Regions from separate parts of the Streptomyces sp. NPDC097640 genome, predicted to be linked through region 2. Evidence: riboswitches for the same ligand, from Rfam matches in the RefSeq annotation. Region 2 holds a riboswitch; the other holds the start of a gene.
What was found. Region 2 has a riboswitch for thiamine pyrophosphate ahead of ABTY62_RS36940 (thiamine ABC transporter substrate-binding protein). Riboswitches for the same ligand answer to the same signal wherever they lie in the genome.
Positions count from the first base shown of each region.

Region 1 (14,141 bases), on a different contig from region 2:
GCCTGCTGTCACAGGCGCCCGGTATCAGCGGCGCGTGACGCATCGATATGCGCGTTTGCACGCGCGGCGGGCACAAACCGCCGCGCGTGCTCGCCGATGTCGGCTCAGTGGCCCTGCTCGTCGCGGCGGCGCTGCCACCGCTCCTCGATCCGGCTCATCATGGACCGGCGCGAACGGCTCTGGCCACGGGCTGCGGGCCCGCCCGCCTGAGGCCGCTCGCCGGGCTTGGGCGCCTTGCGCCAGCCGGTCACCGCCAGCCCGGCGCACCCCAGCATGACGAGGAAGCCCACCACGCTGATCCAGATCTGCTGCGGGATGATCACGCCGACCATCAGGAGCGCAACGCCTACCAGAAAGCCCGCGATCGCCTGATAGACCCGTCGCCGGGTGTACGTGCGCAGGCCGCTGCCCTCAAGCGCTGTCGCGAACTTGGGGTCTTCGGCGTACAGCGCTCGCTCCATTTGCTCGAGCATGCGCTGCTCGTGCTCCGAGAGCGGCACGGAGTCCTCCTACTCGTCGGTCGCGGGGGGCGACCGGGGTGCGACCCTTTCAGGATAGGCAGGGAATCGCCCCCGTGAAACCCGCCCCTCTGCGCCAATTCGCCACCAGTACGCGCGCGGCGCTTGTTGACGCTGAGACGTGCATTCCCCTCCCGCCGATCCGCCATGCCGGACGGTGTACCTCGATCATACGGGGCCAGGCGGCCGATCGGGGGGCCTGTGGCCTACTCCACCTGCGCGGACCGCTCAGACGGTCACCCAGGCCGGACGGCCGGTAGCGCTCAGTCGCGCTCGGCGAGAACGTGCAGCTGGGTGGCCACGGCGTGGAAGGCGGGCAGCTCGGCGGCCGCGGCCTCCAGCTGAAGCAGGGCCTCCAGGGCGTCGGGCTCGGTGTCGACCAGCACGCCGGGCACCAGATCGGCGAAGACCCGCACACCGTGCACCGCGCCGACCTCCAGCCCCGCCTCCGTGACCAGCTCGGTCAGCTGCTCGGGGGTGAAGCGGCGGGGCATCGGGTCACCGGCGCCCCAGCGGCCCGCCGGGTCGGCAAGCGCTTGCCGGGCCTCGGTGAAGTGGCCGGCCAGCGCCCGGGCGAGCACGGCGCCGCCGAGGCCCGCGGCGAGCACGCTGAGGGTGCCCGCCGGGCGCAGGGCCGCCACCGCGTTCCGCAGGCCCTCGGCCGGGTCGTCCACGTACTCCAGCACGCCATGGCACAGCACCACGTCATAGCCGCCGCGCTCGGCCACGTCGAACAGGTCGGCGGCGTCGCCCTGGACCCCGCGCACCCGGTCGGCGACCCCGGCCTCGGCGACCCGCCGCTCCAGCGCGAACAGCGCGTTGGGGCTCGGGTCGACCACCGTGACACGGTGGCCGAGGCGGGCGACCGGCACCGCGAAGTTGCCGCTGCCGCCTCCGGTGTCGAGCACCTCGAGCACACCGGGCACGCGCTCGCCGGCGTCGGGGCGCTGGCCCGCCGCCTTGACCCGGCGGTCCAGGGCGTCTTTGAGGACCTCCCACACCACGGCGGTACGGAGGGACGCACGGGGGCGCAGCGGATCTGACACAGCGGGTGGCTCCTCGGCGCGATGCCGCCACCGCCTCCGGCGGTGACGACGAGTTACTGACGTCGACGCTCCCAGCCTATTGCCTCCGCCGCCCCGCGCCGCGCGCCGGTCCGGGGGCCGCGCCCCCGGACCGGCTCCCGCGCCCCCGGAACCTGCCTCCCGGGCGCCGGGAGCGGGGCCTACGCGCCTTCCTTCCCGCCGGGCACGGCCGACTGTGGCTGCTGGGGCAGGACGGGCTGGAGGGACAGCATCCGCTCGACCAGGCGCAGGAACATCGCGACGGCGCGCAGCAGATCGTCTGCCTCCCGGCAGGTCGCCGCGCCCGGTATGCCCGCCTCGGCGCGGGCCCTGCGATCGGCGCCCGCGGCGAACAGTGCGCTCCACTCGCTCAGTTCGGGGGCGACTTCGGGCAGCACTTCCCAGGCGCTGCGGATCCGCGCGCGGCGGCGCGCGGTGGGCTCGGGGCGGCCGCGCACGGCGAGCACGGCTGCCGCCGTGCGCAGGGCGGCCAGATGGGCGGTGGCGAAGCGCTCGTTGGCGGTCTCCAGGCCTCCGGCCTCCTCCAGGCCCTGGTGTGCCTGGGACAGCAGGTCGAGCGCGGCGGGCGGCGCGGACGCGCGGCGCAGCACGGGGTGGACATCGCTCGCGGGACCGGTCAACGAAGGGGCAGGGGCGGCGGCGGCACGGTGCCGGCGCGCTGCGGCGGTACTGGCCATGACGAACCTCCTGTCGTCGCGTGGCGGCCGGCTGTGTGGTATAGCGACCGCCGTATGGACCCATCGTGGGGCACACCACTGACAATCCCCTCTGACCTGCGCGAACGCCTCGCAGCACCACGGCGGCCCGCGCCCGCCGCCCGGTCCGCGCGGCGGGGGCGGACCGGGGGCGCGCCGGGTCGGTGAAGCGGCCCGCCCGGAACCGGACATGTGATCGTCTTGGGTAACGGACCTGTGAGCGGGGCCACTTCGGCAGCGTGCACAATCAGCGCCATGGACAGCAGCAGCACGCGACGCCAGGCCACCCGGCAGAAGCTTTTCGAGGCAGCGGTCACCCTCATCGCGGAGCAGGGGTTCTCCTCCACCACGGTGGACGAGATCGCCGAGCGGGCCGGAGTGGCCAAGGGCACGGTCTACTACAACTTCGCGAGCAAGACCGTGCTCTTCGAGGAGCTGCTGCGGCACGGCATCGGGCTGTTGACCGCCTCGCTTCAGAGCGCCGCCGACGAGACGGCCGAGCGCGGCGGCAGCCATGCCGACGCGCTGGACGCCATGGTCCGCGCGGGCCTGCACTTCATCGCGCGCCACCCGGCGCTGACCCAGCTGTACGTGGCCGAGCTGTGGCGCACCAACCGCGCCTGGCAGTCGACGCTGATGGTGGTGCGGCGGCAGGCCACGGCGGTGATCGAGTCGGTGCTGCGGGAGGGCGTGGCCGCGCGGGAGCTGGGCGAGGACGTCGACATCCCGCTGACGGCCTCGGCGCTGTTCGGGATGGTGCTGGTGGCGGCGCTGGACTGGCAGTCGTACCAGCCGGAGCGGCCGCTGGACGATGTGCACGCCGCGCTGTCGCGGCTGCTCCAGGGCCGAGTGGGCGGAGCCCCGGTCAAGGGTGTCGGAGCCCCGGCCGAGAGCGTCGGAGCCCTGGCCAAGGGTGTCGGAGCCCCGGTCAAGAGTGTCGGGGCCCCGGCCGAGGGCGCCCGGACCTCGGGGTGAGCCCGGGCCGACGGGCCGGACAGGGCCCCGGCCACCACCGGGCCCCCTGTTCTGGCGCGGTTCGAACCCCGATCGAACCGCGCCGGAAGAGGGGCACTCCCGGCAGAGCCGGGGGAGCCTCGCCCCCCCGTAATCCCCCACGGTTCCCGTGGGGGACCCCGTCCGGGTCGCCGCGCCGTTCCGCCGCCCCGTGTCGGCGGTCCGGCGCCGCGCCCCTTCCGCGCTCACCACTCTCCCGTCCATGCAGGTCATACCCCATCCGCGCGGCTACTCATCTGACCGCCTAGGTACACGTACTCAAGCCCTGGGCACTCGTCCCCAGGCCGCGGTGCCCGGTTGTCGGTGGCGGCGGATAAAGTCGCGGTCATGGCACGGATTGCGGTGATCGGCGCTGGGATGGGCGCCATGGCGGCCGCCGCCCGGCTGGCCGTCGCGGGCCACCAGGTGGCGGTGTACGAGCGCGGGCGGACCTATGGCGGCGGGGTCGGGCGCTTCGAGCGGGACGGCTTCGCCTTCGACACCGGCCCCGGCCTGCTCCATCTGCCCGCGGTCTATCGCGATCTGTTCGTGAAGACCGGCAAGGAGACCCTGGAGCAGTCTGTCGAGCTGACCCAGGTCGACCCCGCGAGCAGACATGTCTTCGCCGACGGCACCAAGGTCACGCTGCCCAACGCCTCGCGGGCGGGGGTCGTCCGGGCGCTGGACGACGCCTTCGGCGCGGGCGCGGGCGAGCGCTGGAGCGACCTGGTCAACCGGGCGCGCGAGGCGTGGGACGCCACCCGCAGACCGCTGCTGGAGGAGCCGCTGCGCGCGGACTGGCGGACCCTGGGCCGCGACCCGTATCCGGCGCCGGTCCGCCGCGGGATCTCCGGGTGGCTGCGGCGGGACGGCGGGCAGCCGGCCACCCTCGCCGACGTGGCGCGCCGCGAGCTGAAGGACCCCAGGGCCGTCGCCCTGTTGGAGAGCCACGCCGTCGCGCACAGCCTGGACCCGCGCACCGCTCCGGCCGCCGCCGCGGTGCTGCCCTATCTGGAGCAGACCTTCGGCAGCTGGTACGTGCGCGGCGGGATGCGGGCGCTGGCCGACGCGCTGTACGAGCGCTGCCGGGCGCGGAGGGTGCGGTTCAGCTTCGATGCCGAGGTCGTCGGCATCCTCGAGAAGGACGGCCGCGCGGCGGGCGTGGAGCTGGCGGACGGCTCGGTGGCGGAGGCGGACGCGGTGGTGGCCGCCGTCGACCCGGCGCTGCTGCCCGCGCTGCTGGGCGGGGCCGAGCCGTGGCGCGAGGGCGATGTACGGCCCGGCGGCGGGCCGGGCAGCGAACCGGGCGGGGCGGCGGGGCGGCTCACCGTCCTCGTCGCGCTGCGCGGCGCCCGCCCCCAGGGCACGGCACACCGCACCGTGGTCCACGCCCCGGATCGCGCCGCGGAGCTGGCCGCCGTCTTCGGCGCGGCGGGTGACGACCAGGACGGGCTGCGCGAGCCCTGCCCCCACCCCACGGTGACCGTGCTGCGCCCGGACGACCCCACGACCCGCCCCGACGAGGACCACGAGGCCGTCACGCTCACCGCCACCGTCGCCCCGCACGGCCCGGTGGACTGGATGGACGGCACGGCGGCCGAGGAGGACGCGGAGCGGCTCGTGGCGGCCGCGGAGGCGGCCATACCGGGGCTGCGCGACCGGCTGCTGTGGCGCGAGGTGCGCACCCCCGCCGACACCGCCGCGGACACCGGCGCCACGGGCGGCGCGGTGCCCGGGCCCGCCCTGGCCGGCGCGGAGGGCCGCTTTCTGCGGCCCGCGAATCTGACCCGGATGCCGGGCCTGTATCTGGCGGGCGGCTGGGCGCATCCGGGCGGCGGGCTGGCCCATGCGGGGATGTCCGGCGCGATGGTGGCCGGGCTGATCGTCGACGGCGCGGAGTGGCGCGGCTCGCAGTGACGGGGTGACGCGACGGGGCAGTGACGCGACGGGGGCGGCGCGGGAAGCCCCGCACCGCCCCGTCAAGAGCCGTCAGCCGTCAGCCGTCAGTAGCGGTACCGCTCGTCGTAGCCGCCGTTGTTGTAGTCCTGCTGCTGGTACGGGTACGGCGGCTGGTCCTGCGGGAGTCCCGTGTCGCCATCGCGCTGCTGGGGGACCCACCCCCCGCCGGGCTGCATCCCCGCGTCGGGGGCGTACTGCTGCTGCCCGCCGTACGAGGGCTCCGCTGCGTAGTGGTCGCCGTGGCCCCCGCCGCCGTACTGGTCCTGCCCGTAGGCGGTGTACTGCCCGGCGTACTGCTGGTGCTGGTCGGCGTACTGCTGACCGCCCTGCTGCTGCTCGTACCCCTGCTGCTGGGAGCCGGCGTACGGGTCGGTGTAGCCCGCGTACGCCCCGGCGTCGTACCCGTACTGCCCGGCGTCCGCGTAGACGTCCTGGCCGTTGCTGTGGCCCTGGGCCGCGGCGTAGTCCTGGCCGTCCTGGGTGCCGTAGCCGCCGTAGCTCTCATAACCGCCGTAGCCGCCACCGGCCCCGGCGGCGCCCGGCGCCGCCTGCGCGGCGGCCTGCGTGGCGGAGCCGCCGTAGACGCCGTACTCGCCCGTGTCGTCGGGCAGCGGCTCCGGCCGGTACGCGGGCGGCTCCTGCTCGGCCACCGGGACCGCCTCCAGGTCGGAGACCTGGAGCGTCGGCTCGGCATCCATCGCGGGCGGGACATCCCTGTCGTCGTCGTCATCGCCGCGGCTCAGGCCCGGCACCCCGCGCAGCGCCCACCCGGCGGCGAAGCCGCGCCGGAAGGACAGCGTGACGTACGTCTGGCCGATCGCGAAGGTGATCGCGCCCGCGCCGATCACCAGCACGGACGGGATGAGTACGCCGACCACCACCCCGAGGAAGCCGGTGAAGGCGAGGAGCCGCCAGCGCAGCCGCGCCTTGTATTGCAGCAGCACCTCTCCCAGCAGCCACAGCGCGACGACGCCAAACGCGATGTAGAGGACCGTCCAGCCCATGCCCGCCCCTCTCGTGCGGCCGCCCGTCGGCTGCCGTCTTCAGGACCGCTGATGCAGTCCCAGATTCTCGTAGATCTCCAGTGTCGCCGGGGAGTGGTTCAGCGTAATGAAGTGAAGTCCGGGAATCTCCTCGGCCATCAACCGCGCGCACAACTCCGTGGCGTAGTCGATTCCGATCGAGCGTACAGCCGCCGCGTCGTCCTTCACCGCCAGGATCCGCTCCGCGAGGTCCGGCGGGAAGGCGGCGTTGCTCAGCTGCGCGAACCGTTCGATCTGCCGCACGTTCGTGACGGGCATGATCTCAGGGATGATCGGCGTCGTACAGCCCGCTGCGGCGACCCGGTCACGCAGCCGCAGATAGTCCTCCGCGTAGAAGAACATCTGGGTGATCGCGAAGTCGGCGCCCGCGCGGCACTTGTCCACGAAGTGGCGGATGTCGGTGTCCCAGTCCGTGGAGCGGGGGTGCATCTCGGGGAAGGCCGCGACGCCGACACAGAAGTCCCCCGATTCCTTGATCAGCTGGACCAGTTCGGCGGCGTAGGTGACACCGTCGGTGTTGCGGACCCACTCGCCCATCGGGTCGCCGGGCGGATCGCCGCGCAGCGCCAGCATGTTGCGGATCCCGGCGTCCGCGTACTGTCCGATGACGTTGCGGAGCTCGGCGCGGGAGTGGTTGACGGCGGTGAGGTGGGCGACCGGGGTGAGCGTGGTGTCGGTCGCGATGCGCTCGGTGACGCGCACGGTCCCCTCACGGGAGGAGCCGCCCGCGCCGTAGGTCACGGAGACGAAGGTCGGAGAGACGGCTTCGAGCCGACGGATGGCGTTCCACAGTGTCTGCTCGCCCTTCTCCGTCTTCGGGGCGAAGAACTCGAAGGAGTACGACTGCTCGCCTGACGCGAGCAGATCACGCACCGTCCGTGCGCGATCCGTCCTGGTGGAAGCTGTACCAAGGGCCATACGGGAAGGTTAGCCAGCGCAGGGGCGCACGCCCAGTGGACCGTGACGTTATGCCCTTTTCGCCGGGTCCTGGTCCGCACTGCGGACACCCTGCCGCCGACGGGCGGGCCGAGGCACCCCGCAGCGGCACCCCGCAGCGGCGGCGCTCACAGGCCGTGGGCGCGCACCCGCTTGGCCAGCTCGGCGGCGGCCGCGCCGGGGTCGTCGGCCTCGGTGATCGCCCGCACCACGACGACCCGCCGGGCCCCCGCCTCCAGCACCTCGTCCAGATTCGAGGCGTCGATGCCGCCGATGGCGAACCAGGGCCGCGCGGGCTTCAGGGCGGCGGTGTGGCGCACCAGCGACAGCCCGGGGGCGGACCGCCCCGGCTTGGTGGGGGTGGGCCAGCAGGGCCCGGTGCAGAAGTAGTCGACGCCGGGCTCGGCGGCCGCGGCCTCCGCCTCGGCCGGCGCGTGAGTGGACCGCCCGATCAGCACATCCTCGCCGAGGATCGCGCGCGCCGCCGGGACCGGCAGATCGCCCTGGCCCAGATGCAGCACATCGGAGCCGATGGCATGGGCGACGTCCGCCCGGTCGTTGACCGCCAGCAGCCTGCCGTGGCGGCGGCAGGCGTCGGCGAACACCGCGAGGTGGTCCAGCTCCTCGCGGGCCTCCATGCCCTTGTCGCGCAGTTGGACGATGTCCACCCCCGATCCCAGCACGGCGTCCAGGAACTCCGGCAGATCGCCCTGGCGCCGGCGCGCGTCGGTGCACAGATAGAGCCGGGCGTCGGCGAGCTGCCGACGGGCGGTGGTGGCGGCGGTGGCCATCGGGACGGCTTTCCCCCAGGGTCGGCGGCGTACGGGCCGGAGCGGCCGGCCCGTACGCCGCGGGTGGTGATTCGGCGGGTGGTGATTCAGACGGTGCGGGTGGTGATTCAGACGGTAGGGACGGTACGGATGGTGCGAACGGTGCGGATGGGTGCGGCGGGTCGGCCGTGGCTTCGGCTCATACGGCGAGCGCCTGGGCGCGGCGCTTCACCTCGGTGCCGCGGTTCTCGCGCAGGGCCTGGGCCGGGGTGCCGGGGAGGCTCGGGTCCGGGGTGAAGAGCCACTCCAGCATCTCCTCGTCGCTGAAGCCGTCGTCCTTCAGCAGTGTCAGGGTGCCCACCAGGCCCTTGACGACCTTTTCGTCACCGATGAACTCGGCGGGCACTTGAAGCACCCGGTTCTCGCCACGGCGCACCGCGATCAGCTGACCCTCCTTGACCAGCTGCCGCACGCGCGTCACCTCGACGCCCAGCCGTTCGGCGACGTCGGGGAGGGTGAGCCAGGCGGGGACGAGAGCATCGATCTTTGCGTCAATCTCGGTCACGGGACAAGCCTGCCATCTGGGACTGACAGTGGGTAGTCGGGCACCCGGTACAGCCTCGGCCCGGCCGCCGTCCGCCGGCCCGCGGCCGGGGGCGCCGCCGGGGCGCGGCGAGGGTCACAGGACCGCCGACTTCAGCGGCACCGACGGGTCCACGGCGCGGGCGCGGTCCAGCCGGGAGCCCTGTTCGATCAGCTTGCGGCCCTGGGCCAGATCGCGCGGACGGCCGACCGCCAGCAGGGCGACCAGCGCCCCCTCGCGCAGCCAGCACACCGACCAGGCCGCGCCCGCCGGGTCGCCGCGCCAGACGAGTTCGTCGGCGGCGGCGTGGTGGCCCGCGTACTGCACGAAGCGGCCGAACTGCTCGGACCAGAAGTACGGCACCGGGTCGTAGACCGAACCGGTGAAGTGCGCGGTCCCGCTGCCGACCACATTGGTGGCGACGGTGCGCGGCCCCTGGAGGGCGTTGTCCCAGTGGTGCACCAGCAGCCGCTCGCCGTAGCGGGCGGAGGGGAACGACGCGCAGTCCCCGACGGCGTAGACGTCCGGCACGGTGGTGCGCAGCTGTTCGTCGGCGACGACGGACCGGTCCGCGGCCAGCTCGACGCCCGAGCCGGCCAGCCAGCCCGTGGCGGGCCGCGCCCCGATGCCGACGACCACCGCGTCGGCCGGCAGCCGGGTGCCGTCGCCGAGCAGCAGCCCCCGCTCGTCCACGGCGGCCACCGCCGCGCCGGTGATCAGCTCGACGCCGTAGTCGGCGTACCAGCCGGCCATGGGGGCGGCGACCTCGGCGGGGAGGGCGCTCGCCAGCGGGCGGTCGGCGGCCTCCACCACGGTCACGGCGCAGCCCGCCTCGCGCGCCGCCGTGGCGAACTCCGCGCCGATCCAGCCCGCCCCGACCACCACGATCTCGCGCTGCCCGGCGAGCACCGGGCGCAGCCGCTCCGCGTCGTCGAGCGTGCGCAGCAGATGCACCCCCGGCACGCCCTCGGAGCCGGGCAGGGTGATCGGCTCGGCGCCGGTGGCGATCACCAGGACGTCGTACGGCACCGGCCCCGACTCGGTCTCCAGCCGCCGCGCGCCGGTGTCCAGGCCCGTGACGGACACGCCGAGCCGCAACTCGACGCCGAGCGCCTCGAAGTCCACGTCGAAGGCGGAGCCCTCGGCCTTGCCGAGCAGCACGGCCTTGGACAGCGGCGGCCGGTCGTACGGCTGGTGCGCCTCGGCGCCGAGCAGCAGGATGGAGCCGGTCCAGCCCTGGTCGCGCAGCGCGACGGCGGTCTGGACTCCGGCCATTCCCGCGCCGACGATCACCACCTGCCGGCCGTTGCCCTCCGGGGATGCCGACTTCGTCGTCGTCTCATCGCTCACACGATCACTCTAAGACGGTGTGCGGTGCCGACCGGAGAACCGACGGACGAGATCTCCGGCACAGCGGGCACTGGCACACCCCGTGGCCGGGGACTCGCCCTTCCGGGCGGTTCCGGCCTCGTACTAGGGTGGCGGGACGAAGCTCTCGCGGGAGCCCGGACGCACCGGGCTGAGAGGGAGGCTGAAGCGGCCTCCGACCGTACGAACCTGATCCGGGTCATGCCGGCGAAGGGAGGGGCGTCACGCCCATGCACGCATCATCACGTACGCCGTCACGCACATCCTCGGGTACGCGGCCATCCTCAGGCACGCGGCCATCCTCAGGTACGCGGCCGGACGGGTCGTACGACGCGCTGGTCATCGGAGGCGGCGTCATCGGCCTGGTCACCGCGTGGCGGGCGGCCCTGCGGGGCCTGCGCACCGCCGTCGCCGACCCGGCGCCCGGCGGCGGCGCGGCGCAGGTCGCGGCGGGGATGCTCGCGGCCGTCACCGAGCTCCACTACGGCGAGCAGACGCTGCTCGCGCTCAACCTGGCCTCCGCGCGCCGCTATCCGGACTTCGTGGCCGAGCTGGAGGAGGCGAGCGGCCAGGACGTCGGCTATCGCGCCTGCGGCACGCTCGCCGTGGCCTTCGACCCCGACGACCGCGCCCAGCTCCGCGAACTCCATGACTTCCAGCGGCGGCTCGGGCTGGAGTCGCAGTGGCTGACGGGGCGCGAATGCCGCCGCCTGGAGCCGATGCTCGCGCCGGGCGTGCGCGGGGGCCTGCGGGTGGACGGCGACCACCAGGTCGACCCGCGGCGCCTGGCGGCGGCGCTGCTGACGGCGTGCGAGCGCGCCGGGGTGGCCTTCCACCGGTCCCGCGCGGAGCGGCTGACGCTCGCGGCGGACCGCGCGACCGGCGCCGAACTCGCCGACGGCACACGGCTGGCGGCCGAGCGGACCGTGCTGGCCGCGGGCAGCCTCAGCGGGCGGCTCGCGGGCGTCCCCGAGGACGTGCTGCCCCCCGTGCGCCCGGTCAAGGGCCAGGTGCTGCGGCTGCGCGTGCCGCCCGCGTACGCGCCGTTCCTGTCCAGGACCGTACGGGCCGAGGTGCGCGGCGGGCATGTCTATCTGGTGCCGCGCGAGAACGGCGAGCTGGTCGTCGGCGCCACCTCGGAAGAGCTCGGCTGGGACACCACGGTCACCGCGGGCGGCGTCTACGAACTGCTGCGCGACGCCCATGAGCTGGTGCCCGGCCTCACCGAGCTGCCGCTCGTCGAGACCTGCGCCGGGCTGCGCCCCGGCTCCCCCGACAACGCGCCGCTGCTGGGCCCGAGCGCGCTGCCCGGGCTGTCCGTGGCCACCGGCCACTACCGCAACGGCGTTCTCCTCACCCCCGTCACGGGCGATGTCATGGCCGAGGTGCTGACGCGCGGTGAGCTCCCGGACGAGGCCCGGCCGTTCTCCCCGCGGCGCTTCCCCGCCGCCCACCCCACCCCACCCGTACCGCAGGAGCAGCCCGCATGAGCGCCTCCATGACCGTCTCCGTGAACGGCGAGCCCCGCGAGCTCCCCGGCGGCACGACCCTCGACCTGCTGGTCGCGGAGCTGACCCGGGCGCGCTCGGGGGTCGCCGCGGCCGTCAACGAACAGGTCGTCCCGCGCGGCCAGTGGCCCGCCACCCCGCTCGGCGACGGGGACCGGGTCGAGGTCCTCACCGCGGTCCAAGGAGGCTGAACCCCGGATGGCCGAAACCATGCACGAGACCATGGACGACACCACGTACGCCGCCGCCCACCCCGCCCCGGCGCCGGACCCGCTCACCATCGCGGGGACCGCCTTCTCCTCCCGTCTGATCATGGGCACCGGCGGGGCGCCCAGCCTGGAGATCCTGGAGCGCTCGCTGCTGGCCTCCGGCACGCAGCTCACCACCGTCGCCATGCGCCGTCTGGACCCCACCGTGCAGGGCTCGGTCCTGTCGGTGCTCGACCGGCACGGCATCCGCGTGCTGCCCAACACCGCCGGGTGTTTCACGGCCGGGGAGGCGGTGCTGACCGCCCGGCTCGCGCGGGAAGCCCTCGGCACCGACTGGGTGAAGCTGGAGGTGGTGGCCGATGAGCGCACCCTGCTCCCCGACCCGGTCGAGCTGCTGGACGCCGCCGAGACGCTGGTGGACGACGGCTTCACCGTCCTGCCGTACACCAACGACGACCCGGTGCTGGCCCGCAGGCTGGAGGAGGTGGGCTGTGCCGCGATCATGCCGCTGGGCTCCCCCATCGGCTCCGGTCTCGGCATCCGCAACCCGCACAACTTCCAGCTGATCGTCGAGCGCGCCACGGTCCCGGTGATCCTGGACGCGGGCGCGGGCACCGCCTCGGACGCGGCGCTCGCCATGGAGCTGGGCTGCGCGGCGGTGATGCTGGCGTCCGCCGTCACCCGGGCGCAGGAACCCGTCCTGATGGCCGAGGCCATGCGGCACGCGGTCCGGGCCGGACGGCTGGCCCACCGGGCCGGCCGCATCCCGCGCCGCCACTTCGCCCACGCGTCCTCACCCGCCGAGGGGCTCGCCGCGTTCGACCCGGAGCGCCCGGCCTTCGGGTAGGCCGGTGAGCGGCTAGCGTGGGTGACATGGTGGCCGACCGGATCGAGCGCGAGGTGTACATCCCCGCGCCCGTCGACCGCGTATGGCGGGTGCTGACGACCCCGGAGCACATCCGCGCCTGGTACGCGTTCGGGGGCTGCGAGATCGACCCGCGCTCCGGCGGGACGCTCCGCTTCCGCTGGGACGAGCAGGGCGAGTTCCACGGCCGGGTGGAGCGGGCGGTGCCGGACGCGCTGTTCCGCTTCCGGCTGGCGAGCGAGCCGGACCAGCCCCTGGGCGCGGCACCGGGCGACTCGACCCTGGTGGAGTTCGCCCTCTCCCCCGAGGGCCCCGGCACCCGGCTCCGCCTGGCCGAGAGCGGCATCCGGGCACTCGCGGTCCCGGACGCCGCGAAGGCCAAGCACGCGGAGTACGCGGCGGCGACCTGGACCACCGCGCTGGAGGAACTGGCCGCGCTGGCCGCGGCGTCGCACAACTAGGCCCTGTCCGGCGACCGCGCGCCGTCGTGGGCTGCGGCGGCACAGCTCCCCCACCCGCCCCTTCCCACAACTGGGGCTCCCGCCCCAGCCCCCGGGCCTCAGGTGTGGCCCCACGGGCCGGGGTGGGGCCGTGGTGCGGAGCCGAGCCGTGCCGCCGCGGCCTACGGCGCCGCCCGCGGGGCGCGCCTCACAGCACAAGAGCCGGGCCGCCCCGGGCCCGCCGCCGGGGTCCAGGAGCCCGTGGAGCGGAACAGGCGGCGCATAAAGCTCCGCCGCGATCCGCTCACGCGACCGGGGCCCCCGCCGAGGTCCAGGAGCCCCTGGGGCGGAACGGGCGGCGCGTGGCTCCGCCGCGACCGACTCGCTCGCCACCGGGGCCCGCCGGCGGGGTCCGAGGGCCGGGCCGGCGGGAGATCCGCCGGAACACGCCTTCGTGGCAAGGCCAGACGCGGCGAAAGCCGCACCCCCGCGGCGCCCGGTGTCACCGTTCGGCACCAGTCCCGCGGCCGGGCCGCGCTGGTGTCCTGGCGTGTCGGATCGGGCTCGTAGACTCCTCTCTCGTGGATACGACCCTGCATGACCCCCTGGTCGGACAGCTGCTCGACGGCCGCTACCGCGTCGACGCGCGCATCGCGGTGGGCGGCATGGCGACGGTCTACCGGGCCGTCGACACCCGGCTCGACCGGGTGCTGGCCCTGAAGGTGATGCATCAGTCGCTCGCCACCGACGACGCCTTCGTCGAGCGCTTCATCCGCGAGGCGAAGTCCGTGGCCAGGCTCGCCCACCCCAATGTGGTCGGCGTCTTCGACCAGGGCACCGACGGCTCCCACGTCTATCTCGCGATGGAGTACGTCGCCGGGTGCACGCTGCGCGATGTGCTGCGCGAGCGCGGGGCGCTTCAGCCGCGGGCCGCGCTGGACATCCTGGAGCCGGTGCTGGCCGCGCTCGGGGCGGCGCACCGCGCGGGGTTCGTCCACCGCGACATGAAGCCGGAGAACGTGCTGATCGGCGACGACGGCCGGGTGAAGGTCGCCGACTTCGGGCTGGTCCGGGCCGTGGATTCCAACACCAGCGCCTCCACCGGCACCGTGCTGGGCACCGTGTCCTATCTCGCGCCCGAGCAGATCGAGCACGGCACGGCCGACACC
Region 1 is NZ_JBEOSB010000016.1:210,708-224,848, reverse strand. Features, by position in the region: gene ABTY62_RS25605 (SCO2097 family morphological protein) at 105-500, opposite strand; gene ABTY62_RS25600 (methyltransferase) at 782-1,564, opposite strand; gene ABTY62_RS25595 (SAV_6107 family HEPN domain-containing protein) at 1,744-2,280, opposite strand; partial or broken gene ABTY62_RS25590 (TetR/AcrR family transcriptional regulator) at 2,554-3,162, shown strand; gene ABTY62_RS25585 (phytoene desaturase family protein) at 3,640-5,208, shown strand; gene ABTY62_RS25580 (hypothetical protein) at 5,295-6,254, opposite strand; gene metF (methylenetetrahydrofolate reductase [NAD(P)H]) at 6,294-7,211, opposite strand; gene thiE (thiamine phosphate synthase) at 7,358-8,020, opposite strand; gene ABTY62_RS25565 (Rv2175c family DNA-binding protein) at 8,199-8,564, opposite strand; gene ABTY62_RS25560 (NAD(P)/FAD-dependent oxidoreductase) at 8,679-9,857, opposite strand; TPP riboswitch at 10,070-10,183, shown strand; gene thiO (glycine oxidase ThiO) at 10,181-11,440, shown strand; gene thiS (sulfur carrier protein ThiS) at 11,449-11,649, shown strand; gene ABTY62_RS25545 (thiazole synthase) at 11,681-12,514, shown strand; gene ABTY62_RS25540 (SRPBCC domain-containing protein) at 12,541-12,993, shown strand; gene pknB (Stk1 family PASTA domain-containing Ser/Thr kinase) at 13,554-14,141, shown strand, end outside.
Region 1: another riboswitch for thiamine pyrophosphate. It lies ahead of thiO (glycine oxidase ThiO); the one in region 2 lies ahead of ABTY62_RS36940 (thiamine ABC transporter substrate-binding protein).

Region 2 (14,141 bases):
CATGCCGTACTTCTCCACGGACACCACCGCGGCCCAGCGCGCCCTGGAGATCCACGCCGAGGCCCTGCTCATGGGTAAGAACGGGGTGGACGGGGTGTACGACTCCGACCCCGCCCGGAACCCGGACGCGGTGAAGTTCGACGCCCTGGAGTACGGCGAGGTGATCACCCGCGACCTCAAGGTCGCCGACGCCACCGCCATCACGCTCTGCCGCGACAACAAACTGCCGATCCTCGTCTTCGAGCTTCTCGCCGAAGGAAACATCGCGCGTGCGGTGAAGGGTGAGAAGATCGGCACGCTCGTGAGCGACCAGGGCTCCCGGGCCTGACGGCTCATACGGGGGATGGACAACGGCCTGCCGGTCGGACACCGTGCAGGAGAAGACGCACGCAGGGGCGAGGCTCTGCTTACTGATAACACCAGGAGCAAGTGGTGATCGAAGAGATCCTCCTCGAGGCCGAGGAGAAGATGGAGAAGGCCGTTGTGGTCGCCAAGGAGGACTTCGCCGCGATCCGCACCGGGCGTGCGCACCCGGCGATGTTCAACAAGATCGTGGCGGACTACTACGGGGCGATGACGCCGATCAACCAGCTGGCGTCGTTCTCGGTGCCAGAGCCGCGCATGGCCGTGGTGACACCGTTCGACAAGAGCGCGCTGCGCAACATCGAGCAGGCGATCCGCGACTCCGATCTGGGCGTCAACCCGAGCAATGACGGCAACATCATCCGAGTGGTGTTCCCCGAGCTCACCGAGCAGCGCCGCAAGGAGTTCATCAAGGTCGCCAAGGGCAAGGGGGAGGACGCGAAGATCTCGATCCGCAGCGTCCGCCGCAAGGCCAAGGAGTCCATCGACAAGCTCATCAAGGACGGCGAGGTCGGCGAGGACGAGGGCCGCCGCGCCGAGAAGGAGCTCGACGACACCACCGCGAAGTATGTCGCGCAGGTGGACGAGCTGCTCAAGCACAAGGAAGCCGAGCTCCTCGAGGTCTGATGAACGACTCATCCTGGGGGGCTCCGCCGAGCCCCCGCCTCTGGGGACCGGCCGACCAGGGGCCCTCTCCCTCGCCTCGCGGCGAGGTGCGCCCGGTCCCGGCGGGTCCCGCGCACGACGTGGGCGAGGCGGCGCAGACTCGGCCCATGCCCACCGTGCCCCACGCAGGCGGAGACCCTCGGGATGCCGCCGACCGTGATCGGGGGGCCGCTCGGCTGAGCGGTCCCCTGTTCCGCGACGACCGGGAGCCGGAGCGCGGGCCGCGGCCCCCCGCCGCGCCCCCGCCCACGCCCCCGGACGGCCCCGGCACCCCGCCGTCGGACGCCGCCCAGCCCGGCGGCACGGGGAGCGCCAAGAAGAGCGCGGGCCGCAATCTGCCCGCCGCGATAGGGGTGGGCGTCGGCCTCGGCGTACTGGTCGTCGCCTCGCTGTTCATCTACAAGCCGGTGTTCGTCGGCGTCCTGGCGGTCGCGGTGGTCATCGGCCTGTGGGAGCTGACCTCGCGGCTGGCCGAGCGCAAGGACATCCGCGTCCCGCTGGTGCCGCTCGCCGTGGGCGGCGTCGCCATGGTGGTCGCCGGTTATGTGCGCGGCGCGGAGGGCGCGTGGGTGGCCGTGTCGCTGACCGCCCTGGCCGTGCTCGTATGGCGGATGACCGAGCCGCCCGAGAACTACCTCAGGGACGTCACCGCCGGCGTCTTCGCGGCCTTCTACGTCCCGTTCCTGGCCACCTTCGTCGCCCTCATGCTCGCGGCCGACGACGGGCCGCGGCGGGTGCTGGTCTTCCTGCTGCTGACCGTGGTCAGCGACACCGGCGCGTACGCGGTCGGCTGGCGCTTCGGCCGCCACAAGCTCGCACCGCGCATCAGCCCCGGCAAGACCCGCGAGGGACTGCTCGGCGCGATCGCCTTCGCGATGGTCGCGGGCGCGCTGTCCATGCAGTACCTGATCAAGGGCGGCGCGTGGTGGCAGGGGCTGCTGCTCGGGCTCGCCGTCGCGGTCAGCGCGACCCTCGGCGACCTCGGCGAGTCCATGATCAAGCGTGACCTGGGCATCAAGGACATGGGCAAGCTGCTGCCGGGGCACGGCGGGATCATGGACCGGCTGGACTCCCTGCTGCCCACCGCCCCCGTGGTCTGGCTGCTGATGGTGATCTTCGTGGGCGGCGGCTGACCGGCCCGTCACCCCGTCCGTACGGCCTCGCACCACGTGTGGCGCGAGGCCGTACGCACGTCTGCGACACTGGTGAGACCATGCCCAAGCCCGGAGAACTCACCTTTGTCGCGCCGCGCGGAGCCAAGAGGCCCCCGCGGCATCTCGCCGACCTCACGCCCGCCGAGCGCCGCGAGGCCGTCGCCGCCCTCGGCGAGAAGCCCTTCCGCGCCGGCCAGGTTTCGCGCCACTACTTCGCCCGCTACACCCACGACCCGGCCCAGTGGACCGACATCCCGGCCGCCGCGCGCGAGAAGCTGGCGGCCGAACTGCTGCCGGACCTGATGAGCGTGGTGCGCCACATCAGCTGTGACGACGACACCACCCGCAAGACCTTGTGGCGGCTCTTCGACGGCACGCTCGTGGAGTCCGTGCTGATGCGCTACCCGGACCGGGTCACCATGTGCATCAGCTCCCAGGCGGGCTGCGGCATGAACTGCCCCTTCTGCGCCACCGGCCAGGCGGGCCTGGACCGCAATCTGTCCACCGCCGAGATCGTGCACCAGATCGTCGACGGGATGCGGGCGCTGCGGGACGGGGAGATCCCGGGCGGGCCCGCGCGGCTGTCCAACATCGTCTTCATGGGCATGGGCGAGCCGCTCGCCAACTACAACCGCGTCGTCGGCGCCATCCGCAGGCTGACCGACCCGGAGCCGGACGGCCTCGGGCTGTCCCAGCGCGGCATCACCGTCTCGACCGTGGGGCTGGTCCCGGCGATGCTGCGCTTCGCCGACGAGGGCTTCAAGTGCCGTCTCGCGGTGTCGCTGCACGCGCCCGACGACGAGCTGCGCGACACCCTCGTCCCGGTCAACACCCGCTGGAAGGTCCGCGAGGTCCTGGACGCGGCGTGGGAGTACGCGGAGAAGTCGGGCCGCCGCGTCTCCATCGAGTACGCCCTGATCAGGGACATCAACGACCAGGCATGGCGGGCCGACCTGCTGGGCCGGCTGCTCAAGGGCCGCCGGGTGCACGTCAACCTGATCCCGCTCAACCCCACGCCAGGCTCCAAGTGGACCGCGTCCCGGCCCGAGGACGAGAAGGCGTTCGTGGCCGCCCTGGAGGCACACGGCGTGCCCGTGACCGTGCGGGACACCCGGGGGCAGGAGATCGACGGGGCGTGCGGACAGCTGGCGGCGGCCGAGCGCTGAGGCGCTGCTGATACGGTGCCCTGGCATCACCGCGTGCACACACGCGGCATCTCGTACAAGTGAACATTCCGACAGGGGAGCGCGAACAGCGCTGAGAGTGCGGCTCGGCCGCAGACCCTCGGACCTGATCCGGGTCATACCGGCGTAGGGAGTCAGCCTCATATGAACCGCCGTCTTCGGCATGCCGTCGTCGCCGCCCTCTTCGGCTCGCTCGGCCTCACCACCCTCGTCGCCTGCGGCGAGGACTCCTCCGGCTCCTCCGGCGGCTCCGGCTCCAAGACCGTGACGCTGGTCTCGCACGACTCGTTCGCCGCGTCGAAGGCCGTGCTCAAGGAGTTCACCCGGCAGACCGGCTACAAGGTGCGGGTGCAGGCCGGCGGCGACGCGGGGGCGGCGGTCAACCAGGCGATCCTGTCCAAGTCGCACCCTCAGGGCGACGTCTTCTTCGGCGTCGACAACACCCTGCTCTCCCGCGCGCTCGACAACGACCTGTTCACCCCCTACCGGGCCAAGGGCCTGGACAAGGTCCCGGCCGCCCTCCAGCTCGACCAGGCCTCGCACCGCGTCACCCCGGTCGACTTCGGCGACATCTGCGTCAACTACGACCGCAAGTACTTCGCCGACAAGAAGCTGGCCCCGCCGAAGACCCTCGACGACCTGACCAAGCCCGCGTACAAGAACCTCCTGGTCACCGAGAACGCGGCCACCTCCTCTCCCGGGCTCGCCTTCCTGCTGGGCACCGCCGCCCGGTACGGCGACGACGGCTGGCAGGACTACTGGAAGAAGCTCAGGGCCAACGGCGTCGAGGTCGTCGACGGCTGGGAGCAGGCGTACTACGACCGGTTCTCCGGCTCGGCGGGCGGCGCCAAGGGCGACCGGCCGCTGGTCGTCTCGTACGCCTCCAGCCCGCCCGCCGAGGTCGTCGACGCCAAGCCGCGTCCCGCGCAGGCACCTACAGGGGTCGCGACGGGAACCTGCTTCCGCCAGGTGGAATTCGCGGGCCTGCTGAAGGGCGCGTCCAACACCAAGGGCGGCAAGGCACTGCTGGACTTCCTGCTGAGCAAGACGTTCCAGGAGGACGTGCCGCTCAACATGTACGTGAACCCGGCCCGTGAGGACGCCAAGCTGCCCGAGCTGTTCACGCAGTACGGCGCGAAGATCGCCGACTCGGCCACCCTGGCCCCGCAGAAGATCGCCAAGAACCGTGACCAGTGGGTCAAGGCATGGTCCTCGCTCGTCCTGTAAAGCGGCCCGAGCCTCCCGCCAAGACACCGGGGGAGCCCGGCGCGCGCCCCGGGCCGCGGCGCTCGAACCTCCGCGGGACGGCGCTGCGGCTGGCTCTGATGGCCGTGCCCGCCGCGTTCTTCGCGCTGTTCTTCATCTACCCGGTGGCCGCCATCGTCGCCCGCGGGCTGCGCGTCGACGGCCAGTGGCGACTGGGCCGGTTCGGCGAGGTGCTCACCGATCCGGCGGTCCTGGACATCCTGTGGTTCACCGGCTGGCAGGCGGCCGCCTCCACCGCACTGACGCTGGCGGTCGCGCTGCCCGGCGCGTATGTCTTCGCCCGCTTCGCCTTCCCCGGCAAGCGGCTGCTGCGCGCCGTGGTGACCGTCCCCTTCGTGCTGCCGACCGTCGTCGCGGGCTCCGCGTTCCTGGCCCTGCTCGGCCAGGGCGGGCTGCTGGACAGCCTGTGGGGGGTGCGCCTGGACACCACCGTCTGGGCGATCCTCCTCGCGCATGTCTTCTTCAACTACGCGGTGGTGGTACGGACCGTCGGCGGGCTGTGGGCGCAGCTCGACCCGCGCCAGGAGGAGGCCGCGCGGGTGCTCGGCGCGAGCCGCCTGGCGGCGTGGCGGCGGGTGACACTGCCCGCGCTGGCGCCCGCCGTGGCGGCCGCCGCCCTGATGGTCTTCCTGTTCACCTTCACCTCCTTCGGCGTCGTCCAGATCCTCGGCGGCCCCCGGTACGCCACCTTGGAGGTCGCGATCTACCGGGAGACCGCCCAGCTGCTCGACCTGCCGACGGCCGCCGTGCTGACCCTGGTCCAGTTCGCGGCGGTGGCCGCCGTCCTGGCCCTGCACGCGTGGACCGTACGGCGCCGCGAGGGCGCACTGAAGCTGGTCGACCCCGAACAGACCGCGCGCCGCCCCCAGGGCGCGGCCCAATGGGCGCTGCTGTGGGGCGTGCTCGCCGTCGTGGCGCTGCTGATCCTGCTGCCGCTCGGAGTCCTGGTCGAGCGGTCCCTGGACGCCCCCGGCGGCTACGGACTCGACTACTACCGCGCACTCCAGTCCGCGGCGGACAGCGGCGGGACGTTTTTCGTCGCCCCTATGGACGCCGTCTGGAACTCCCTGCGCTACGCCGCCGTGGCGACCGTCTTCGCGGTCGTGGTGGGCGGTTTGGCGGCGGCCGCGCTGACCATCCCGAGTGAGCCAAAGGGCGCGCCGGTGTCGAAAGCGACGAGACCAAGCGAGCGAGGAACGAGCGAGCGCAGTGTCGAGGAGCGTCGATACCGGACCCGAGCGCCCGGAGGCGAACCGAGGGTCATCAGGGGTGCGGGGCGGCTGGTGCGGGGCTTCGACGCGCTGCTGATGCTGCCGCTCGGCACCTCCGCCGTCACCGTCGGCTTCGGCTTCCTCATCGCCCTTGACGAGCCCCCGCTGGACCTGCGCGCCTCATGGATCCTCGTACCGCTCGCCCAGGCCCTGGTGGGCGTGCCCTTCGTCGTACGGACCATGCTGCCCGTGCTGCGCGCGGTGGACCACCGGCTGCGGGAGGCGGCGGCCGTGCTCGGCGCGTCCCCGCTGCGGGCCTGGCGGGAGGTGGATCTGCCGCTGGTCGCGCGGGCCCTCGGGGTCGCGGCGGGGTTCGCGTTCGCCGTCTCGCTCGGGGAGTTCGGGGCGACGGTGTTCATCGCGCGGCCCGACTCCCCGACCCTCCCGGTGGCCGTCGCCCGCTTCCTCGGCCGGGCCGGGCAGCTCAACTACGGCCAGGCCATGGCCCTGAGCACGGTTCTGATGCTGGTGTGCGCGGGCTCCCTGCTGCTCCTGGAGCGGATTCGCACCGACCGTTCGGGGGAGTTCTGATGACGCTGCTGCGACTGGACGAGGTGACGGTCCGCTACGGCGAGCGCACGGCGCTCGATGCCGTGGACCTGGAGGTCGCCGAGCACGAGACGGTGTCGGTGCTGGGGCCGAGCGGCGGCGGCAAGTCCACGCTGCTGCGCGTGGTCGCGGGTTTGGAGCGGGCCCACACCGGCCGGGTGTGGTTGGCCGGCCGGGACCAGTCGGGGGTGCCCACCCACCGGCGCGGCGTGGGCCTGATGTTCCAGGACCACCAGCTCTTCCCGCAGCGCGACGTGGGCGGCAACGTCGCCTTCGGGCTGCGGATGCGCAAGGTGGCGCGCGCCGAGGCGGAGCGCCGGGTCGCCGAGCTGCTGGAGCTGGTCGGCCTGCCGGGCGCGCAGCGGCGCGCGGTCGCCTCGCTGTCCGGCGGCGAGCAGCAGCGGGTCGCACTGGCCCGCGCCCTGGCCCCACGGCCCACGGTGCTGATGCTGGACGAGCCGCTGGGGCAGCTCGACCGGGGGCTGCGGGAGCGGCTGGTGGTCGAACTGCGCCAGCTCTTCGGCGAGCTGGGCACGACGGTGCTCGCGGTCACCCACGACCAGGGGGAGGCCTTCGCGCTCGCGGACCGGGTGGTGGTGATGGACGGCGGGCGCATCGCGCAGACCGGCACCCCGCTGGAGGTGTGGCAGCGGCCCGCCGACGAGTTCGTCGCCCGTTTCCTCGGCTTCGACAATGTGGTCGAGGCCGTCGTGAACGGCGAGAGCGCCGACACCCGCTGGGGCAAGCTGCCCGTCCCGGACGGCACCCCGCCGGGGCCGTGCCGGCTGCTGGTCCGCCCGGCCGGGGTGCGGCTCACCTCGCCGGAGCAGGGGCTGCCCTGCACGGTGACCGCGCGCACCTTCCGCGGCGACCGCGTGGCGCTCGTCCTCCAGCCCGGGGGCGCGCCGCGCCTGGAGGCGGCGTGCGCGCTGCGGGACGCGCCCGGTGAGGGGGAGCGGGTCGGCGTCGCGTTCGACGCGGGCGATGTGGTGGTGCTGGGCGCGGGCGGCTGACGGCCCCGCGGCGCGCGGCCGGGGACCGGATGACCAGGCCCTCAGCCCTGGCCGTCATCCAGGGAGGAGCGTTCGCCCGGCAACCAGTGGAGGGCGAACCAGAGCTCCATGCGGACTTCGGGGTCCTGGAGGTCGACGTCGAGCAACTCCGAGATTCGGCTGATGCGTTGACGCACCGTATTGCGGTGGAGCCCCAGCGCCGCGGCGGTGCGGTCCCAGCTGCCGTACTGGGACAGCCAGGTGCGCAGCGTTTCCATGAGGACGGCGGGCCCTGGCGCCGGGGCGCGGTCGAGCGGCGCGAAGCGTGCGCGGGCGAGTGCCTTCGCCTCGCGGGGTGCGACGATGCTGTGCACGCTCTGTTCCACGGTGCGGTGATGCACCGTCGGCAGGCCGGAGGCCACGGCGCGGCGCAGCGCCCGCTCGGCCTGGGTGTCGGCGACGGGAAGATCGGCTGTTCCCACCGGGGCGCTGAAGCCCAGGTGCCAGCCGAGCCGGGCGGCGTCGGCGGGTTCTGTGGGCTGGGCACGGGCCGACCAGGGGATGAGGGCGCGCAGCACCGGGCCGGCCAGGTCGAGATACGGGGTGCCCAGTGCGGTGCCCAGTGCCGCCAGGTGGACCGGGTCGCCGCCGGGCTGTGCGCCGGGGCCGCGTGCCGACCGGGCGGGCCGGCCGTGCACCACGGTCCAGGCGGCGTCGTCCGGGGCGTCGGCGGGCAGCAGCATGGGCGCGATCTCGGCGGGGGCGCCGCCGAGCAGCAGCCTCACCACGGCGCCGGCGGTGCGGGTGTCGCCGCCCAGCGCGTGCCGGGGGTTGGTGAGCAGGGAGAGCAGCACGATCGCCGTGCCGGTCACGGACCGGTGCACCGGGGTGGGCCGGGAGGCGGCGACCAGGCCGAGGGCCAGGGGCCCGGCCGTGTCACCGCCGGGGACGGTGTGGACGGTCAGGTGGATCCCCGCGTGGTGCTGGGCGGCCGCCGTGGGCGGCCGGGACCCCGGCCCCGGCGTGCGGTCATGCGGCGCGGAGGGCTGCCGGGCCGCGGTGCGCGCGGCCAGCTCACACAACTGCCGCGTGACCTGGGCGGCGGGCCGCGTACCGGCCGCCAGAAGTTCGGCGCCGTTGCCGTCGAGCAGCACCGCCCAGACGCCGAGGTGGACGGAGAGCTGGCGCAGCACGGCCGCGAGGGCATCCGGGCGGGCGGCGGCGGACGCGAGTGCGGACTGAGCCTCGGAGACCAGGCGCAGATCATGGGTGCGCGCCTCCGCCATCGCGGAGTGGGTGGCGCGGGCCACCGCGACGAAGGGGACGTCCTTCGGAACCAGCAGCAGCGGCAGGTCGTGCCGGTCGCAGGCGGCTATCAGGTCCGGCGGGACTTCCTCGTAGACCGGGACGATGCCGAAGCCCAGCGCGACCGTACCCGCTTCGACGACCCGGCGGACGTAGTCGTCGATGCCCTCGGGGGTCCGGGGCAGGAGCGATCCGGCGGTGAGGAGCAGTTCGCCGCCGATCAGGTAGGGCGTGGGGTCCGCCAGCTCGGTGGTTCCCACCTGTTCGACGAAACGGTCCTCGTCCGGTCCCGCGATGCGCTTCAGCCCGAGATCGGGGTCGGCGAGCAGAGCGCTGAGCGGAACGGTCGGCGTCCCCGGGGCCGGTGTGTGCCAGGGACCCCTCGGCGGGTCGGCTGGTATCACGGCGGGCTCCTTCACGGGTGCGGATTCATCCATTGGGTGAGTGGATGATGGATGAATTCTGCACTTATTTCCTGGGTGGTGCGCGGATACGCTCCTGCGAAGCGGAGGGCAGGCGACCGAAGCGCCTGATCCCGCGGCAGGTCCGTCCTCGAACGGGCGCCCCGCCACCCCCCTGAACAGCGACGACGCTGTCATGCCCGCCTTCTTACCAGTGAGCCGCGGCCCCGCCGTCCCGCGCCACGGCCCATACCTGACCGGAGGACTCCATGGCCATCGACTACACAGTGATGATCGGGTACCTGCTAGGCATCGTAGGAGTCGGTTGGTGGGGCAAGAGGCGCGCCGCCTCCAAGAGCGACTTCCTGGTCGCCGGCCGCCGGCTCGGCCCCCTGATGTACACCGGCACCATGGCCGCCGTCGTCCTCGGCGGCGCCTCCACCATCGGCGGGGTGCGTCTCGGCTACACCTACGGCATCTCCGGGGCGTGGATGGTCATCGCGATCGGCATCGGCCTGCTCGCCCTGAGCATCGCCTTCTCCGCCAGGATCGCGCGGCTGCGCGTCTACACCGTCGCCGAGATGCTGTCACTGCGCTACGGGGACGCGGCGAGCATCATCTCCGGCGTGGTGATGTGGGTCTACACCCTGATGCTCGCGGTCACCTCCACCATCGCCTACGCCAGCGTCTTCGACGTGCTCTTCGACGTACCGCGCTGGGCCGCGGTGGTCATCGGCGGCTCGATCGTCGTCGGCTACTCCGCCCTGGGCGGCATGTGGTCCATCACCCTCACCGACATGGTGCAGTTCGTCGTCAAGAGCATCGGCGTGCTCCTCCTGCTGCTGCCCATCGCCGTGGTGAAGGCGGGCGGCTTCGCGGAAATGGCGGACAAGCTGCCGTCCGGCTACCTCTCGCCGATGTCCATCGGCGGCGAGACCATCTTCACCTACGTCCTGATCTACACCTTCGGGATGCTGATCGGCCAGGACATCTGGCAGCGGGTGTTCACCGCCCGCAGCGACAAGGTCGCCTCGTACGGAGGCACGGTCGCCGGCGTGTACTGCCTGTTCTACGCGGCGGCCGGGGCGGTCATCGGCATGGCGACCAAGGCGATCTACCCCAATCTGGCCAGCGCGGACAGCGCGTTCGCGACCATCGTCAAGCAGGCTCTGCCCACCGGTGTCAGAGGCCTCGTCCTGGCTGCCGCGCTGTCCGCGATGATGTCCACCGCCAGCGGCGCGCTCATCGCCTCCGCCACCGTCGCCAACAACGACATAGGGGGCCGGCTGAGGTCCCTCATGCGCCGCTCCGCCCCGAAGGCCGTCGCCGACGACCACGACGAGGTCCGCTCCAACCGCCTGGCCATCGTCATCCTCGGCGTGATCTCGATCGCCATCGCCTGCGCTCTGGACGACGTGATCGCCGCCCTCACCGTGGCCTACAACCTGTTGGTCGGCGGGCTCCTGGTGCCCATCCTCGGTGCCCTGATCTGGAGGCGTGGCAACTTCCAGGGGGCGCTCGCCGCCATGCTCGGAGGCGGCCTGACGGTGATCGTGATGATGATGACCAAGGGCGTACTCGCCAACGAGCCGATCTACTACGGCCTGGCCGTGAGCCTGGTCGCGTACACCGCGGTCAGCCTCCTCACCAAGGCGACCGACGGCAGCGTGCTGGCGTCCTGGCACCGGCGCCTGGCCGGCGAGAGCCCGGAGGCGGCCGCGTCGGACCCGGCCGCGTCGGATCAGGCCACGACGCCCGCAGCCGTCTGAGTTCCCCCACCCCCGAAATCCCCCGAAAGGAGCCATCTCCATGTCCAGTGCGTCGACCCCGCTCGCGCCGGCCATGCCGACCCCCGACCACGCCGCCGAGGAGCTCCGGCTGCGCCGCGAGCTGGCAGCCGTGTACCGCCTGGTCGCCCACTTCCGGATGACGGACCTGATCTTCACCCATATCTCGGTGCGGCTGCCCGGCCCCGAGCAGCACTTCCTGATCAACCCCTACGGGCTGCTCTTCGAGGAGATCACCGCCTCGAACCTGGTGAAGATCGACCTGGCCGGCAACCCCGTCGAGGACACGCCGTACCCCGTCAACCCGGCCGGCTTCGTGATCCACAGCGCGATCCACGCGGCGAGGCCGGACGCCCACTGCGTGCTGCACACCCACACCAAGGCAGGCTGCGCGGTCGCCGCCCAGCGCGACGGGCTGCTGCCGCTCAACCAGATGAACATGGAGTTCTACAACCGGGTGGGCTACCACGAGTACGAGGGTGTCGCCCTCAACCTCGACGAGCAGAAGCGCCTGGTCGAGGACCTCGGCGGCCATCCGGTGATGATCCTGCGCAACCACGGCCTGCTCACCGTCGGCGAGACGCCCGCCCAGGCCTTCCTGCGCATGTACTACCTGGAGAGGGCCTGCGAGATCCAGACCACCGCACAGGCCACCGGAGCGCCCCTGACCATGCCCTCGCCCGAGATCGCCGAGTACACCGCCCAGCAGCTGAACGCGGAGGACGTCTCCGACTTCCACGACGAGCTGGCTCTGGACCTCGCCTGGTCCGCCCTGCTGCGCCTGGTGCGGCGAATCGCCCCGGACTACTCGGACTGAGGCGCTGCGAGCGGCAACACAGCAGACACAGCCGAAGAAGGTCCTTTGATGCACGATCGGAACGCAGCCGCCCGTCAGGAGGGCATATGAGCACGGAACGCAACGGGGGCGCCCCGGCCCGCATCGCGCTGGCGGACCCCTTCGCCGACCCGGAGGCGGTCCGCACCGCGCTCGGCGACGCACTGCCGCAGGCCGAGGTGCGGCTGGAACAGGTCGACGCCATTCCGCACGGACCCGGCATCGTCGGGCTCCTGGTGGGTCCCGAGGTGCCGATGACCGCCGAGGATCTGGCCCTGCTGCCCGATCTGCGGGTGATCGCGGTGACCTCCACCGGCTACGACCACGTTCCGGTCGAGGCCGCCCGCGCGGCCGGGATCTGGGTGACCAGCAGCGCGGGCTACTGCACGAACGAGGTCGCCGACCACACCCTGGCGCTCGGTGTCGGCCTGCTGCGCGGCACCGTCGACCTGGACCGGGACGTCCGAAGCGGGATCTGGGACGTCGAGCGGGTGCGGCCACGGCGGATCGCGGGCACCCGCTGGGGACTGGTCGGCTTCGGCCGGATCGCGCGGGCCGTCGCGGAGCACGCAGCGGCGCTGTCGATGCCGGTCTCCGCCTGGGATCCCAAGGTCGCACCGGAGCACTTCGAGAAGGCCGGTGTGCGCCGGGTGGCGAACCTGACCGACCTGCTGGCCGGAACCGACCTGGTGAGCCTGCACATCCCGCTGACCCCGGAGACCGCGGACCTCATCGGTGCGGCCGAACTCGCCGCGATGCCGGCGGGGTCCTTCCTGGTCAATGTCTCCCGCGGCGAGATCCTCGACCACGCGGCGCTGGCCGCGGCCCTGGACTCAGGCCAGTTGAAGGGCGCCGCGCTGGACACTCTGCCCGTGGAGCCGCCGGCCGCCGACGACCCCGCGTTGTCCCTGAAGTCCACGGTGCTCAACCCGCACGCCGCCTGGTACTCCGACGAGGCCCGGCGACGGGCCTACGCATGGGCCGGCGCCGCGGTCGGCGCGGTGCTCTCCGGTGGCCGTCCGGACGGCGTCGTCGCGGAGCCTTCGCACAAGCGTCAGCGGTAGCCCCGCGGACGTCGTCGCCGACCCGGGCGCGTCAGGGAGTGGGGCGCGGGCAGCCTGCCGGGGACCCCGCCAGGGACATGAGCGCGCCCGGAGCCTCGTCCACCGAGTCCACCAGCGCGATCCGGGCCCGCATGGGCCTGCCCTCGGCGAGCGCCTCGAGCAGCGGCCAGGTCGGCAGTCGGCGCGTCCAGTGGTCGCGGTCCACGAGCACCATCGGCGTCGGCTCGCCGCGCGACTCGTAGTAGTTCGGCGTCGCGTTGTCGAAGATCTCCTGTACGGTCCCGGCGGCGCCCGGGAGGAACACCACCCCCGCGTTCGACCGCGCCAGCAGGCCGTCCTCGCGGGTGGCGTTGGCGAAGTACTTCGCTATGTGCGAGGCGAACGCGCCAGGCGGCTCGTGCCCGTAGAACCAGGTGGGGATGCCCACCGACGCGCCACCCTCCGGCCAGCGCTCGCGCACCGCGAAGGCCGCCTCGGCCCACTCGCCGACGGACGGCCGGAAAGAGGGAGTCTTGGCGAGCAGCTCGAGGGACTCGTCCAGCATCTCGTCGGCGAACGGGGCCGCGTACGCGCCCAGGTTGGCGGCCTCCATCGCGCCCGGCCCGCCGCCCGTGGCGACCGTGAGCCCGGACCGCGCCAGCGCCCGCCCCAGCCGGGCCGCGCCCGCGTACCCGTCGGACCCGCGCTCCAGGGCGTGACCGCCCATCACACCCACCACCCGGGCCCCGACGAGGAGTTCGTCGAGGGCGTCGGAGACGGCGTCGTCGTGGATGGAGCGCAGCATGGAGGAGAAGATGTCGCCGTCGGCCTTGGTGCGCTGGAACCAGGCGTACGCGAGGGCGTCCGGCGTCCCCGCGTAGCCCCGCTCCGCCAGCCCCTCGAACAGCTCCCGGGGGGAGTAGAGGGTCCCGCGGTAGGGGTCGAACGGCAGCCCGGGCACCGGCGGGAAGACCAGCGCGCCCCCGGCCCGCACCTTCGCGGCGGCCTCCGGCTCCATCGGGCAGCCGAGGAAGACCGCCTCGGCTGTGTCCGTGTCGAGCAGCGCCCGCGTACGGCCCGTCAGGTCGACGGACTGGACGCGGTAACCGGCCAGGGTGCCGCGCGCCACGACCTCGTCGAACTCCCGCAGGGACTCGATCTCCCGGTCGGGGCACGGGTCTTGGGCGGCGGTGGAAGCGTCGTCGGTCAGCACGGCGCCATGCTACTGGCGGCGGTGCGCGCGGTGGCCGTCGCGCCCGGAGCGGGCGTCAGCGGTCGAACGGAAGCGTGCTCAGCTCGGCGACCGCCCAGGTCAGCGGCGTGAG
Region 2 is NZ_JBEOSB010000030.1:73,605-87,745, forward strand. Features, by position in the region: gene pyrH (UMP kinase) at 1-328, shown strand, start outside; gene frr (ribosome recycling factor) at 433-990, shown strand; gene ABTY62_RS36930 (phosphatidate cytidylyltransferase) at 990-2,162, shown strand; gene rlmN (dual-specificity RNA methyltransferase RlmN) at 2,243-3,349, shown strand; TPP riboswitch at 3,413-3,517, shown strand; gene ABTY62_RS36940 (thiamine ABC transporter substrate-binding protein) at 3,512-4,594, shown strand; gene ABTY62_RS36945 (ABC transporter permease) at 4,693-6,435, shown strand; gene ABTY62_RS36950 (ABC transporter ATP-binding protein) at 6,435-7,466, shown strand; gene ABTY62_RS36955 (PucR family transcriptional regulator ligand-binding domain-containing protein) at 7,508-9,154, opposite strand; gene ABTY62_RS36960 (sodium:solute symporter family protein) at 9,421-10,920, shown strand; gene ABTY62_RS36965 (class II aldolase/adducin family protein) at 10,961-11,755, shown strand; gene ABTY62_RS36970 (NAD(P)-dependent oxidoreductase) at 11,842-12,837, shown strand; gene ABTY62_RS36975 (SLOG cluster 4 domain-containing protein) at 12,869-14,029, opposite strand; gene ABTY62_RS36980 (hypothetical protein) at 14,085-14,141, opposite strand, start outside.